DNA from 4 places in the Clostridium sp. HMP27 genome. Region 1 is predicted to be linked to each of the others. Evidence: riboswitches for the same ligand, from Rfam matches in the RefSeq annotation. Region 1 holds a riboswitch; each other region holds the start of a gene.
What was found. Region 1 has a riboswitch for cobalamin ahead of DP68_RS00940 (radical SAM protein). Riboswitches for the same ligand answer to the same signal wherever they lie in the genome.
Positions count from the first base shown of each region.

Region 2: it holds a riboswitch for cobalamin, as region 1 does, so the genes downstream of both, cbiQ (cobalt ECF transporter T component CbiQ) here and DP68_RS00940 (radical SAM protein) in region 1, are expected to answer to the same signal.
Region 3: it holds a riboswitch for cobalamin, as region 1 does, so the genes downstream of both, DP68_RS03405 (CGGC domain-containing protein) here and DP68_RS00940 (radical SAM protein) in region 1, are expected to answer to the same signal.
Region 4: it holds a riboswitch for cobalamin, as region 1 does, so the genes downstream of both, DP68_RS12215 (ABC transporter substrate-binding protein) here and DP68_RS00940 (radical SAM protein) in region 1, are expected to answer to the same signal.

Region 1 is NZ_JMFY01000001.1:200,785-203,989, reverse strand. It holds gene DP68_RS00945 (diaminopimelate dehydrogenase) at 1-698, opposite strand, end outside; gene DP68_RS00940 (radical SAM protein) at 874-1,749, opposite strand; cobalamin riboswitch at 1,857-2,029, opposite strand; gene DP68_RS00935 (RNA ligase RtcB family protein) at 2,149-3,205, opposite strand, start outside.
Region 2 is NZ_JMFY01000018.1:62,345-65,549, reverse strand. It holds gene DP68_RS09485 (V-type ATP synthase subunit B) at 1-146, shown strand, start outside; gene DP68_RS09480 (V-type ATP synthase subunit D) at 161-805, shown strand; gene DP68_RS09470 (hypothetical protein) at 1,064-1,459, shown strand; cobalamin riboswitch at 1,651-1,820, shown strand; gene cbiQ (cobalt ECF transporter T component CbiQ) at 2,023-2,925, shown strand; gene DP68_RS09460 (energy-coupling factor ABC transporter ATP-binding protein) at 2,938-3,205, shown strand, end outside.
Region 3 is NZ_JMFY01000006.1:18,955-22,159, reverse strand. It holds gene DP68_RS03410 (transposase) at 1-667, opposite strand, end outside; gene DP68_RS03405 (CGGC domain-containing protein) at 1,050-1,376, opposite strand; cobalamin riboswitch at 1,508-1,693, opposite strand; gene DP68_RS03400 (glycerophosphodiester phosphodiesterase family protein) at 1,774-2,754, opposite strand; gene DP68_RS03395 (amino acid ABC transporter ATP-binding protein) at 2,832-3,205, opposite strand, start outside.
Region 4 is NZ_JMFY01000022.1:97,996-101,200, forward strand. It holds gene DP68_RS12210 (iron chelate uptake ABC transporter family permease subunit) at 1-311, opposite strand, end outside; gene DP68_RS12215 (ABC transporter substrate-binding protein) at 340-1,296, opposite strand; cobalamin riboswitch at 1,399-1,570, opposite strand; gene DP68_RS12220 (kinase) at 1,884-2,711, shown strand; gene brnQ (branched-chain amino acid transport system II carrier protein) at 3,012-3,205, shown strand, end outside.

The sequences.
Region 1 (3,205 bases):
AAATTCACTGTAGTATTATAATCTGAGAAATAATTTGGCATGTTTTTAATTTCATTTTTTATTTGCTCCAAATCGGCACCTTCCTCAGGCACTACATAACAAACTCTTTCATGTTTTTCTCTTGTTGAAAATTCAGGATTTTCTCCTGTACGAACTCTTTCAATAGCAGATTCAACAGGTATAGTATATTGAATACCATCCTTAACACCAGCTACTCTTCTTATTGCATCTGAATGACCTTGACTTACTCCCTTGCCCCAGAAAGTATAGTCTTTTCCAACTGGAAGTATTGATTGACCTAAAAGTCGGCTTAGTGAAAATACTCCTGGATCCCAGCCAACGGATATAAGTCCAATAGTACCAGCTCTTTTTGTTACTTCATCTAGCCTATTAAAATATTCTGGTATTCTAGCATGAGTATCAAAGCTATCTACGGTATTAAATGTTGCTGCAATCTCTGGAGCCTGCTCTGGTAAATCTGTTGCAGATCCTCCACAAAGAATCATAACATCAATTTTGTCCTTATAATTTTCCATTTCTGAAATATGTACCATTTTTGAATTTGACTGCAATTTGTCAGGATTTCTTCTTGTGAAAATAGCCTCTAATTCAAAATCTGAGTTTTGTTTTAAAGATAATTCTACACCTTTTCCAAGGTTTCCATAACCTACAATACCTATTCTAATCTTATTATTCATATTATACCTGGCGTGCAAAGCCAGTCGCCCCTCCTTTATGTGTCTACTTAAAATTTAATAAAGCTTTAACACTTTATCTTGTGGTAATTTTATCACAATTATTTTTGTTTTACTATATCTTTAATTTAAAATTTTCTTATGATAACTTTTTAATAAATTCTGTTTAAACGTTAAACTATACTACTTCCTCATCTTCTATCATCTTTTCTTGTCTAAGCTGTCCACATCCTCCCTTAATGTCCTTCCCAAAATTGTGGAATATCTCGCAATCTATTTTGTTTTTTAGTTTATTATAAAAGTTTGTTACATCACTTTCTTGTGGCGCAATCAGTCCTTCTATATTATTATCATTATACGCTGAAATTATAAGTTTTAATGGCTTATCTGCTAGCAGCCCCTCTAATCTTTTTACATCCTCGTCAGTATCATTTATACCTTTAAATATCATATATCTTATTCTGGTCTTTATGTTGAATGTTTCTGCATATTCAACTGCTGCTTCAATTATAGAATTTATGTCATATTTTAAGGTAACTGGCATTATATTTTTACGTGTATCATTTGACGATGCATGTAATGATAAGTTAAGTCTAATCTTAACATCACTATCTTTAAAATCATTTATCAATCTTCGGATTCTCGGTGCTAAACCTACTGTTGCAATTTCAAAACTGCTTATTTTATATTTGTTATATATGCTAATTATGGCATCTCTAACATTTTCATAATTCATAAAAGGTTCACCCATTCCTGCAAAAACAACCGCATCTATTGGCAGTAACTTCGCTTCTTTGCAGTAATCAACACAAACACCTACCTGTTCAGTTATTTCAAGCGAGGTAAGATTTCTTACCAAGCCTTGTTTTCCTGTTGCGCAGAAAAAACACCCCTGGGTACAACCCACTTGAGAAGAGACACATACTGTACTATGATAAGTAAGTTTTAATTCCTTATCATACATATATAAAGTTTCAATAGTATTACCGTCTTTCATTCTTAATAAATATTTTATAGAATTGTCACAACTTACAAGCTTTTTAATAACCTTCATATCCATCACCTCATTAAATTTTTTAAACAAAAAGAAAAAAATTCTTGAATACAAATATTTGTATTCAAGAATTTTGCCATCATTCTTAATATAGCCTCTTAAATCTAAGATGCAATAATGAAAAAGGCAGGTCTCCTGGCTTACGGACTAACGATACTTTTTCCTTCCCGGTGTAATCCAGTGGATTATAAAAGTTCTACCGTTTACAGTGGTGGGACCGCTGAGGCTTATACCTCATTCCCTATTCTCCCTTTCGGGCACCTTTTTACATGTTTTATATTGTTATTTCATATCATACATTAATTACATAAAACATTATAGCTTATAGTTCTTAACTTTGCAACTTGCAATATAAATTGATAAAATTAAATATACTATTTATCAAGCAGTCAGGCCTTGTTAAGCTTTATAAGTTATGAGAGGCTTTAGACTTGCAACAACTTTTATCATGTCTTCATTTAACATATCTTCTATAACTTTCTCAATACTTTTATATGCCTCTGGAGCTTCCTCGTATATAATACTTCTATCGCTATATATTAAATTGCTTCCTAAAAGTTTTTCTCTCACAGACTTATTAGGATATACATGTTCAAGCCTTTCTTTGCAGGAAAGTCTATTCCAACGCCTTCCGGCTCCATGCGCAACTGAAAAAGCATATTCCAAAGAGTTAGCTTGTGGCTTAACAATATACGAATTAGAGCCTCTAGTACCTGCAATTACAACACACCCTACATCTGCAGGCGCTGCACCTTTTCTATGAACATAAAGTTTTTCTCCATTAAGTTCCTTAATAGCTATTGAATTATGGGTACTATCTAAAAGCTTATGCCCATCCTTTGCACCAATTGTACTTAAAAGCCTATATGCAATTAATTCTCTATTAAGCGCCCCAAACTCTACTGCACTATTATGCTCCTTAAAGTATTCAATATAACCTTCACTATTTTCTCTAAGTCCCTCTTGACAAGAATACTCCCCAATATATTTCCTTAATATATACTCCCCATAACCTCTTGATCCACTATGAACTAAAAGATATATGTATCCTTTATTTATATCTAACTCATCTAATAAGTCTTGATCATACACTTTATCAATTTGCTGAAACTCTGCAAAATGATTTCCAGATCCAATAGTTCCAAGAGCCTCCTTCATAGGCAAATGAATCTCTTCAGTTAAATGGGATATATCTATACTTTCAAGTCCATTTAATCTCTCAAGTTTTCCTCTAACTTTATCAAATTTAAACTTGCCCTTGTTTATATTTGTTGAAAACAAAGCCATACCGCATCCAATATCATTACCAATTAAATGAGGATAAATTACTTCCTTCGTGACAAAACTAGCTCCCACTGGAGTCTTACCAATATGAAGATCAGGTAGTCCAACAGCTTTTACTACTCCATCAAGCTCTGCTACTTTCTTAAGTTGATCAATAGCGTTACTTTCCATC
Region 2 (3,205 bases), on a different contig from region 1:
GATTTAATACAAATAGAACAATAGAAGAAACATTAGATCTAGGATGGAAGCTGCTATCCATACTTCCAAAAGGTGAGCTTAAGAGAATTAGAGATGAATATCTTGAAAAATATCTACCAAAGCAAGAAAATAAGATTGAAGAATAGAGGAATGATAACTTATGAGATTAAATGTCAATCCTACTAGAATGGAGCTCACCACATTAAAAAAGAGATTGGTAACAGCAACCAGAGGACATAAACTTTTAAAAGATAAGCAAGATGAGCTTATGAGGAGATTTATAGACCTTATAAAATATAATAACGAACTAAGGAAAAGTGTAGAAGAAGAATTGCAAAAATCATTAAAGAATTTTGTAATGGCAAGAGCTGTTATGTCTTCAGAATTCCTTGAAGAAGCAATAGCCTATCCTATGGAAAGTATTTCTTTAGAAGTAACTAAAAGAAATATTATGAGTGTTAATGTACCTGTAATGAAATTTAAGCGAAAAATGGAAAATCAAGAAGGCAGTATATATCCTTATGGTTTTGCAAATACATCTGCAGAGTTAGATGGAGCTATAGAAAAGTTATATTCTATACTTCCTAAGCTGTTAGAGCTTGCAGAAGTAGAAAAGTCATGTCAGCTTATGGCAGACGAAATAGAAAAGACTAGAAGAAGGGTTAATGCTCTAGAATACAGAACTATACCTGATTTGCATGAAACCATTAAATATATACGCATGAAACTTGATGAAAATGAAAGAAGTAACTTAACAAGACTTATGAAGGTAAAGACTATGATGGAAGAAAAAAATGGACTATAATGCAATATCAATTTATAAAAACACACATGTTATAAAATATCATGTGTGTTTTTGTATTGTTATAAGTAATATTATAAAAAATATATTTTTGATTCTTAAATTAACATTTCTAAAATATAATAATATTAAACTCAAAATGGGTTTGAATTTTAAACTTAATGTTAATATTAAGAAAATTCAAACAAAACCATTGACGATTATTTAACAATGGTTGTATAATGATATTACATCAAAATTAATTTGCAGGGGGGATTACAGATGGTTATGGACAAGGTTAAATCATGTATGATAGGGGAAAGTATTTTTAAAATAGGAGATTATACCACATTAGCTGAAGGCTGGGGAAGGTATAAAGATAAGTTAACTATAGAAGAGGGTATGAATTTAAAAATAGTTGATATATACTCCATTAAAGAAGAGGGAACGCTCCCACAATTTGAAGCATTAGTAAAAACTAATAAAGGGAATATGTTAAAGATAAAAGTTGAGGATTTAAATGATGTAAGAAATACTCGTGAAAATCATGAAGAACTTAATAAAGTTGGTTATGATTTTAAAGAAGGATGTATATATTGTAAAGGCTATGAAGAAGAAGATGGCAATTGGAGATTCTTTAATATTGGGGTTAAAAATATAGAAGAGCAAAATGCGTAATAGTGGAGCATCTATAGATTTGTTTAAATCAAATCTATAGATGCTCTTTTCTGTCAGAGGCTAATATTAGAAATTGTGTAATATATCAAATTAGAAAATTCAAAAAAATATATCATTAAAAGATAGTAAGGTGCCTATAATTATTTTTTTATACTTGATTTAAACCATAATATGGTGTATATTAAAGTTAAAATTGATATATAGTTATAGGTTATGAATTAAAAGGGAAGTCAGGTGAAAATCCTGCACGGTCTCGCCGCTGTAAAAGAGGAGTCTTTATATAATACCACTGGGAAACTGGGAAGGTTATAAAGGCGATGATACTTAAGTCAGAATACCTGCCTATAATAATACACAATTAACTCTACGAAGGATAGGGGGTGTTTGCGATGCGTTTTGATAATCGTGATGATCTTTTTGTCTTCTTAACTATTGAGTTAAGAAGACTTTTTTATTTTAATACAAGTTAGTGGAAGTTTAGAATGGATTTGAAAGTATGGTAAAAATTCGATTGTTTTGGTGTTTCTAAAGCGGACAAGGCTAAAATTTCAGAGAGGTGTTAAATGGAAAAAATTATTATTTTGTGTGTTATGTTTGTGATGGGTATTTTTTTATTTAAATTTAAATATCGTGATGTTTACACTAAAGGGGATAACACTCATAAGCATAGCCATAGAATTGGACATAAGCATGGTGAGGGATTTTTAATTGATTTTTATGCTCATGCTTCTAAAATTAGACATTGGAATCCAACTTTTAAAGTATGCCTTTCTATTGGCCTACTGATTCTTTGCATAGCATTGGACAATCCATATGTATCAGTCGCAGTTATTATTTCAATGTCCTATCTGAGCATTGTAAAAGGAAAAATTTCAATACATGAATATTTATCTATGCTGGCAATTCCAATGGCGTTTATCATTGTCGGTACCTTTAGTATTGCCATCGATTTTTCAAAACAGCCAATTGGTGAGTATAATATAAATCTTGGTTTTTTCTATGTGTTTACATCTCAGGCAAAACTTAAGGAAGTGATTTTTCTGATTATGAAGGTTTTTGCAGCTGTAAGTGCATTGCAGATGATGACACTATCCACTCCATCATCTGAGATTATTTATGTGTTTAGGAAGGCGCATGTACCGAAGATTATTATAGAGCTGATGGATATCATTTACCGTTACATTTTCATTTTAATGGATGTTCATATTAAAATGAAAAATTCAGTAGAATCTCGCCATGGCTATTGTGATTTTAAAACTTCCTGCTACACATTTGGAAGCATTGCAAGTAATATGCTAGTTATTTCGCTGAAAAAGGCAGCTAATTATTATAATGCTATGGAGGCTAGATGCTATGATGGAGATCTTATATTTTGGAGGGAAGATAAACCGGTAGAAACAATACAGATTGTCGGAGCAGTAGGATTTGTAATTTTTTTGATTTTACTATGGAGCTTTACAAGATAGAAAGGAACAATAATGAGAAAAATAATATTAAAAATTGAAGATATGCACTACACTTATGGAAATGGAAAACCTGCATTAAACGGCGTAAGTATGGATATATATGAAGGTGAGAAAATTGCTGTAATTGGTTCCAATGGATCTGGGAAATCTACATTTTTCTTGAATGTAAATGGTGTATTTACACCGGAACATGGAAAAATCGTTTACCGTGGTACAATCATCAATAAAAAGAATTTAAAAGAACTTAGAAAGAATATCGGAATAGTATTTCAAGATGCAG
Region 3 (3,205 bases), on a different contig from region 1:
CATCTAATGACTTACGATTTAGTCTTACAAAATTACTAAAATCGTTGCCCTCATTTGAAAATGGCGTTTCTTTAAGATTAAGTGCTGCCTTTGTAATTTCATAATCTTTATCTTCATCAATTTCATCTCCAGGTGAATTAACAAGTTTTAAATACTGCTTAGAAGCCCCTTCCCTACTATTCCCTAAGATATTTAATATAAAATTAGCATTGATACCTGAATTTATGTTGTTTTTATAAAAATAATGACTGCTCCAAGGATAATCCTCTAAACTATCACATATATCAGCCTTTATTGGATTTCTATGTATATACCTTAAAAGCCATACTAAATAAGCATTGTTATCAACTAACTTACTCTTATATCTACTATCAAATGCGTGACCAGTCCTATTTAATATACCTTTTATATATTTTCCTAGTAAATTGTCCAAATAAAACATTATTTCATTTATTGGAGATTTATTAGTTTTCATAAGTAAATGATAATGGTTATCCATAATTACATAAGCTAAAATCTCATAGTCAAACTTGATATTATATTTTTTCAAGCATCTTAAGATAAATGATTTTACATTATCATCTTGAAATATGTATTCTTTGTTGTTTCCTCGCTGATAAATATGATATATTGCTCCTTCATAGATAATTCTATTCTTTCTTGACATATGCTTTCACTCCTGTAAATGGTTTATCTAAACTATTCACACTTTTATAAAAAATATACATAAAATCAGAAATTCTATAAAGTATCATTAATTTAATCAGCTAAAAATTGTCACTTGCCACTTGCCACGTGGGTGGCACTATTATTTTGATTTTATACTAGTTGATACCTTTATGGCAAGTGGTAAGTTGAACTATCTTAATTTAAGAGAGATTTAGCTTAATAAGTGTAATTTAGGTTGCATTAAAAATAATTTATTTCTATTAATAACCTGAAGATTTTACAGCTAAGGGAACCCCTACAAGGTTCCCTTTAATAAAATAATTGAATTTTATATAGCTTAAATCTCAACTTGCCACTTGTCACGTGGGTGGCACTAGGCACTAATGTGTACCCTCTATTACTTCTATGTTATGATTTTCAAAAATTTGTTTTATTTCATGAGCCCTATTAGCCGTGCACTTTTTAATAATACAAACCGCTAAATGAATTCTTTTAACACCTGATTCTTGAAGTTTTTTTGCAGTCTTTAATAAATTTTCATCAGAATTTTTGGAACAAGCATCACATGTAGCAAATGCCATCATTTCCAAATCCTCATCCTTTTCATAAATACTAAAAGCCTTATTTCTATTATTATAAGCCTTAAAACATCCCATGGTTGAGCATGTACCATTTGTGTTTTCACATGCTATAATAGCTATTTTCATATATTATTCTCCTCTTTTCTCATTATTGTAAAGTCATAAAACAAATAACCCTTCAACGTTTAGTTAAAGGGCTGTCTATCCAAAATGCATATAAGTCATTTTAATCTTCCTCCCCCTATTACTCGTAGAGTTTTTGGCAATATAAAACAGGCAGGTGTTCTGACTCGAGCGTCAACATTTTTTCAGCCTTCCCAGTTTCCCAGTGGCATATTGAAAAAACTATTCTCTTACAGCGGCGAGACCGTGCGGGACTTTCACCCAGCTTCTCTTTTAATCAACAGATAAAAATCTATTGAACCCATTTTATAAACTACTAATTTAGTATACTTATTGTACTATAAATCCTGCTTATATGGCAAGTGTTAACTCATTCCATATAAACTTATATAAGAAATTTTTATTTGTAAAATAATGGACCTATTTTATCAACACGATTTGTCCAAATACCTCCAGTATAGTTATGCGGTAGATTTTTCAAGTCTTCGGCAGTATCAAATCCTTCAGAAAATTCCCCGCTGCCGCCTACAACAATTACACGAGTATTTACACTATCCATTCGATTTAGAAATCGGCCTCCCCATCCCCATAGAATAGGAGCGTATTTTAATGGTATATGCAATTCAGTATTTCTACAGGCCTTTGGAACATACCCTGTCCACCCTATAGCAATATAAGAAATCAGTGATTTTTTCAGCGTTGCCTTTGACATAACTCGAAGATTAGGTAACTCTTTCTGTAGTAAAGCAATAGGTTTGTCTCCTCCATATACAGCCAATTTATTTAAACTTTCTTTGGGTAGCTTAGAAAGATATTGAACAAGCTGCTGCCCATCTTCTGTTTTATCAGTTTTAATATGAATCAAAAAAGAACCTTCTGGGAATTTAGTAAGAACATCATCTAATGAAGGCATAAGTCCTGTTCCTTTACCTCGAAAAGGAAATGTCTTCCCTCCATCCGCAGTGTAGTTATACCCAACGTCAAGTAATCTCAAATCGTCCATTGTATAATCTTTTATAAGGCCTTTGCCATCAGTTCTATATTCTAGTGTCCAATCATGAAAAACAGCAAATTTCCCATCCTTGGTTGGCTGAACATCAAGTTCAACTATATCAGCTCCATATTTAAAAGCTGATTCCATAGAAGAAATTGTATTTTCTAAAAAAGGATGTTCAGGCTTATGAATGCGCTGAGCTGTATTGGTTTCATTGGTTATTCCCTCCATACTAAAGGTTTGTGCAAGCCCACGATGTGCAAGTATAGTTGGTTTTCCTGTTCGCTGTTTTGTAAACAGAGAGCTGTTATTCACGTAGACAAATGCAAATAATATTATAAAAAATATTGCGGATCTTTTCTTTATTATCTTTTTAAATTTGTCCATTTTCCCCCCATAGTTCATAAATTAAGTGCCATCTACTTGCTAACTTGCCACTTGCCACGTGGGTGGCACTAATCAACCTAATCATCTATAATACTCAAAAACTTCTTCAAGCGCTCATTGCCTGTATTTTCAAAAACCTGCTCTGGTGTACCAACTTCAACAATTGACCCATTTTCCATGAATACAACCTTATGAGCTGCATCTCTTGCAAAACTCATTTTATGAGTTACTACTACCATAGTCATTCCTTCTTTAGAAAGATCTTTCATTACCTTTAGGACCTCAGCTGCCAGCTCTGGATCTAATGCAGAAGTAGGCTCATCAAATAACAAAACTTCAGGTTCCATTGCCATGGCACGGGCAATAGCTACTCTTTGCTGCTGGCCACCTGAAAGTTCACAGGGATACTGATCTTTTTTCTCTAAAAGTCCAACCTTTTGTAAAAGCTTAA
Region 4 (3,205 bases), on a different contig from region 1:
TCTGCCATAGGATTCTTAAATATAGCTTGAAATGAAGCTCCTACCACAGATAGTCCAGCACCTATAAGTGCAGCCATAAATATTCTTGGAAGTCTTATATTTGTTATGATAAGAACCTGAGTGTTAGAAACATTACTTAAATCTATAAAGGCACCAATAAAAGGGATTTTAGATAAAAGTATTTTCATAGTTTGAATAAAAGTTATATTAGCGACACCTAAAGTGCTAGATAGTATTATTAGCACCAGTAAAATAGCTATAGTTACTAAAAGTAATGTTCTATAGTAAATCCTTTTTTTGTCAAAAGACATTAAAATCCCCCCATTAGGTAATTAAAGACTATTTAAACGCTTCAGGGTGAACAATTTTTGCCATAGCTTCAAGTCCATCAGCTAGTCTTGGTCCCTGTCTATCAAGCATGTTATTATCTATTTCAAATAAATTTCCTTTTTTAATAGCATCTAAATCTTTATAGCCTTTAGCTTCTTGAAGTCTTTTCTTGTAATCGAAATATACGGGACATATAAGCATATCTGGGTTTTTTTCTAATACTTTTTCTACACTATATTTCCAGTTAACAGCATCCTTAGCTATATTGTTACCACCAGCCATAGTTATCATTTTATCTATGAATGTATCTGATCCAGCAGTAAAATCTCCATATGGACCAAAATCTATAACGTAGTAAACTGATGGAGTTTCTTTTCCTGCAACCTTGACTTTAACATCTTCAACTTTTTTCTTCATATTACTTACCACTTCAAAAGCTTTATCATTAGCATTTAAAACTTCACCTAATTTTTCAATGGTGTTATAAGCACCTTCGAAATCTTCCTTTCCATAAAGAACCACTACTTTTACTCCTAAAGCTTCAAGCTTTTCAAGTGTTTCCTTTGGAAAATGAGTTGAGCCTATAACCAAATCAGGTTTCAAGTCTACAATTTTTTCTATATTAGGCTGCTGGAGAGTACCTATGGATTGCACAGACTTTACATCCTTAGGAAAGTCACAGAAATCCGTTCTTCCTATTAATTTATCCATTTTACCTAAATAGTATATTGTTTCAGTAATATTTGGACCTACAGATATTATCTTTTGTGGTTCTTTCTCTATAGTTACGTTTCTACCGGATGAATCTTTAATCGTTAAAGGATATTTAGTTTCTCCTTTTTTTTCTACATTAGCATTTTCTTTAGTACCCTTAGTGTTATTTTTATTGCTATTACATCCAACAAAGGAAAATGCTAAAATAAAGGTTAAAATTACTACGGACAATTTTTTGAACTTAGTGTACATTTAAAAGTTCCTCCTTAATGATATGTATAAATAAAAAACCATTATCTTATTAAGATAATGGAGTTCTTTTAAAGGACTACCATTAGCTTATCCACGTAAGCTAAATGAGCTGTGTTTACAGGCAGGTATCCTGGCTTAGATTCATTGCATATTAACGCCTTCCCCGATTGAGTGGCATAATGCTAATATACTCATCTTTACAGTGGCGGGACCGCAGAAGTATTTAACTTCTTTCCCATTTAATCCATTTGGAACCTATAAATTTTATGTATTAAATTATATCATAATATATGACTAAAAGTTATGTAAAACCTACAATTTTGACTTTGTTTTATGTAGTATTTCCATATAAATTTAATTTTATTATAACCCGAATTGAGTTTAACATTTATAATATTATATGTCAAGATAACAGAATTAAATTCATGAATATGTTTTCATAGAAAGTTTTTTGATAATTATTAATTTAAATTGAGATGTGTACTTGCATTTATTTTTTTACGTTGATAAAATTAACATTAATTAAAAACTCGCATTTTGAAGTTCTGGTAACTTAAAATTGATGACTAGTAAAAGGAGTATATATTATGGAAGCGACAACCATTTATCCAGGCAGTATTGGAGAAATAGTTCAAGGAAGATATAATGGGATAGATGTATTATGTTCATGTCCTATAAATCTTTTCACCGAAGTAAAAGTATGGGAAAGTGAATCTCCACATGTTAAAAATAGATATAGCAAATCCTCTAAGTTTTTAAATAATATACTTGTAGAATGGGGAGAGGAGCAATATATACATACTCTAGATATTCTTATTAAATCCTCTATAACAAGAGGAAAAGGATTTGCTAGCAGTACAGCAGATTTATGCGCACTTTATCACTCCCTAATTAAATTATTTAAAAAGCCTTTTAATCAGGAGGAGCTTATTAGAAATTGTATAGCCATAGAGCCTACAGATAGCATAATATTTAAAGAACTTTGTATATTTGACTATAAAAATGGAATGTATACTGAGGAGCTAGGAAAATATTTGGAGTTTGATATATTGGTATTTGAGGGAAATAAAACAATAAATACTATTGAGTTTAACAATAAAAAATTGCCTCCTCTTAGCAATATAGATGATTTAATTCCTATTTTAAAGGATGGAATTCAGTCTCGTGATATAAAAAAAATTGCTCATTGTTCTACTCAAAGCATTATAAGAAATGAAAAAAGACTGTCCTATGAGATACTTCCTACTATACTTAATATATGTGACGAATTAAATGGATATGGAATAATTGGAGCTCATAGTGGAGATGCTCTAGGAATAATATATGAAAAGGACGTAAATTTAAGTATTTTATCAAAATATAAGGATAAGCTTAAAAATTATAAAACATATTCACTTAAAACTATTAAATTATAAAGCTATTTAAATGCATATAAAATTACTGGGTGTAAAAGATTACATATGGAAGCAAGAAGAATGTAGAAAAAAGAAGAAAAGGGTAGTAAGTTTTATATAAGTAAAGGTAAACTTGTCTTAACAAAAGTTTTATATTTGCTTAATGAGTGCTTTTTCTATAAAATAATATAAATTTAGACGGTATAAACTTTATACAAGTATACAAAAGTTTCGCGGTAATAAATACCACAAAACAGGAATATGCCTTTCGTACCTTGTTTGGATGAGAGGTTTTTTTATTTCAAAACAGGGGGGCTTTTTATGAATATTAATAAAAATACTAAAAACATAATTATCACAGGTTTTGCACTGTTTTCTATGTTTTTTGGAGCAGGTAATTTAATATTTCCACCAACACTTGGATTTATATCAGGAGACAAGTGGATATTTACTATGATAGGTTTTTTACTTACTTGTATAAGTTTGCCGCTATTAGGAATAATAGCAGTGGCTTT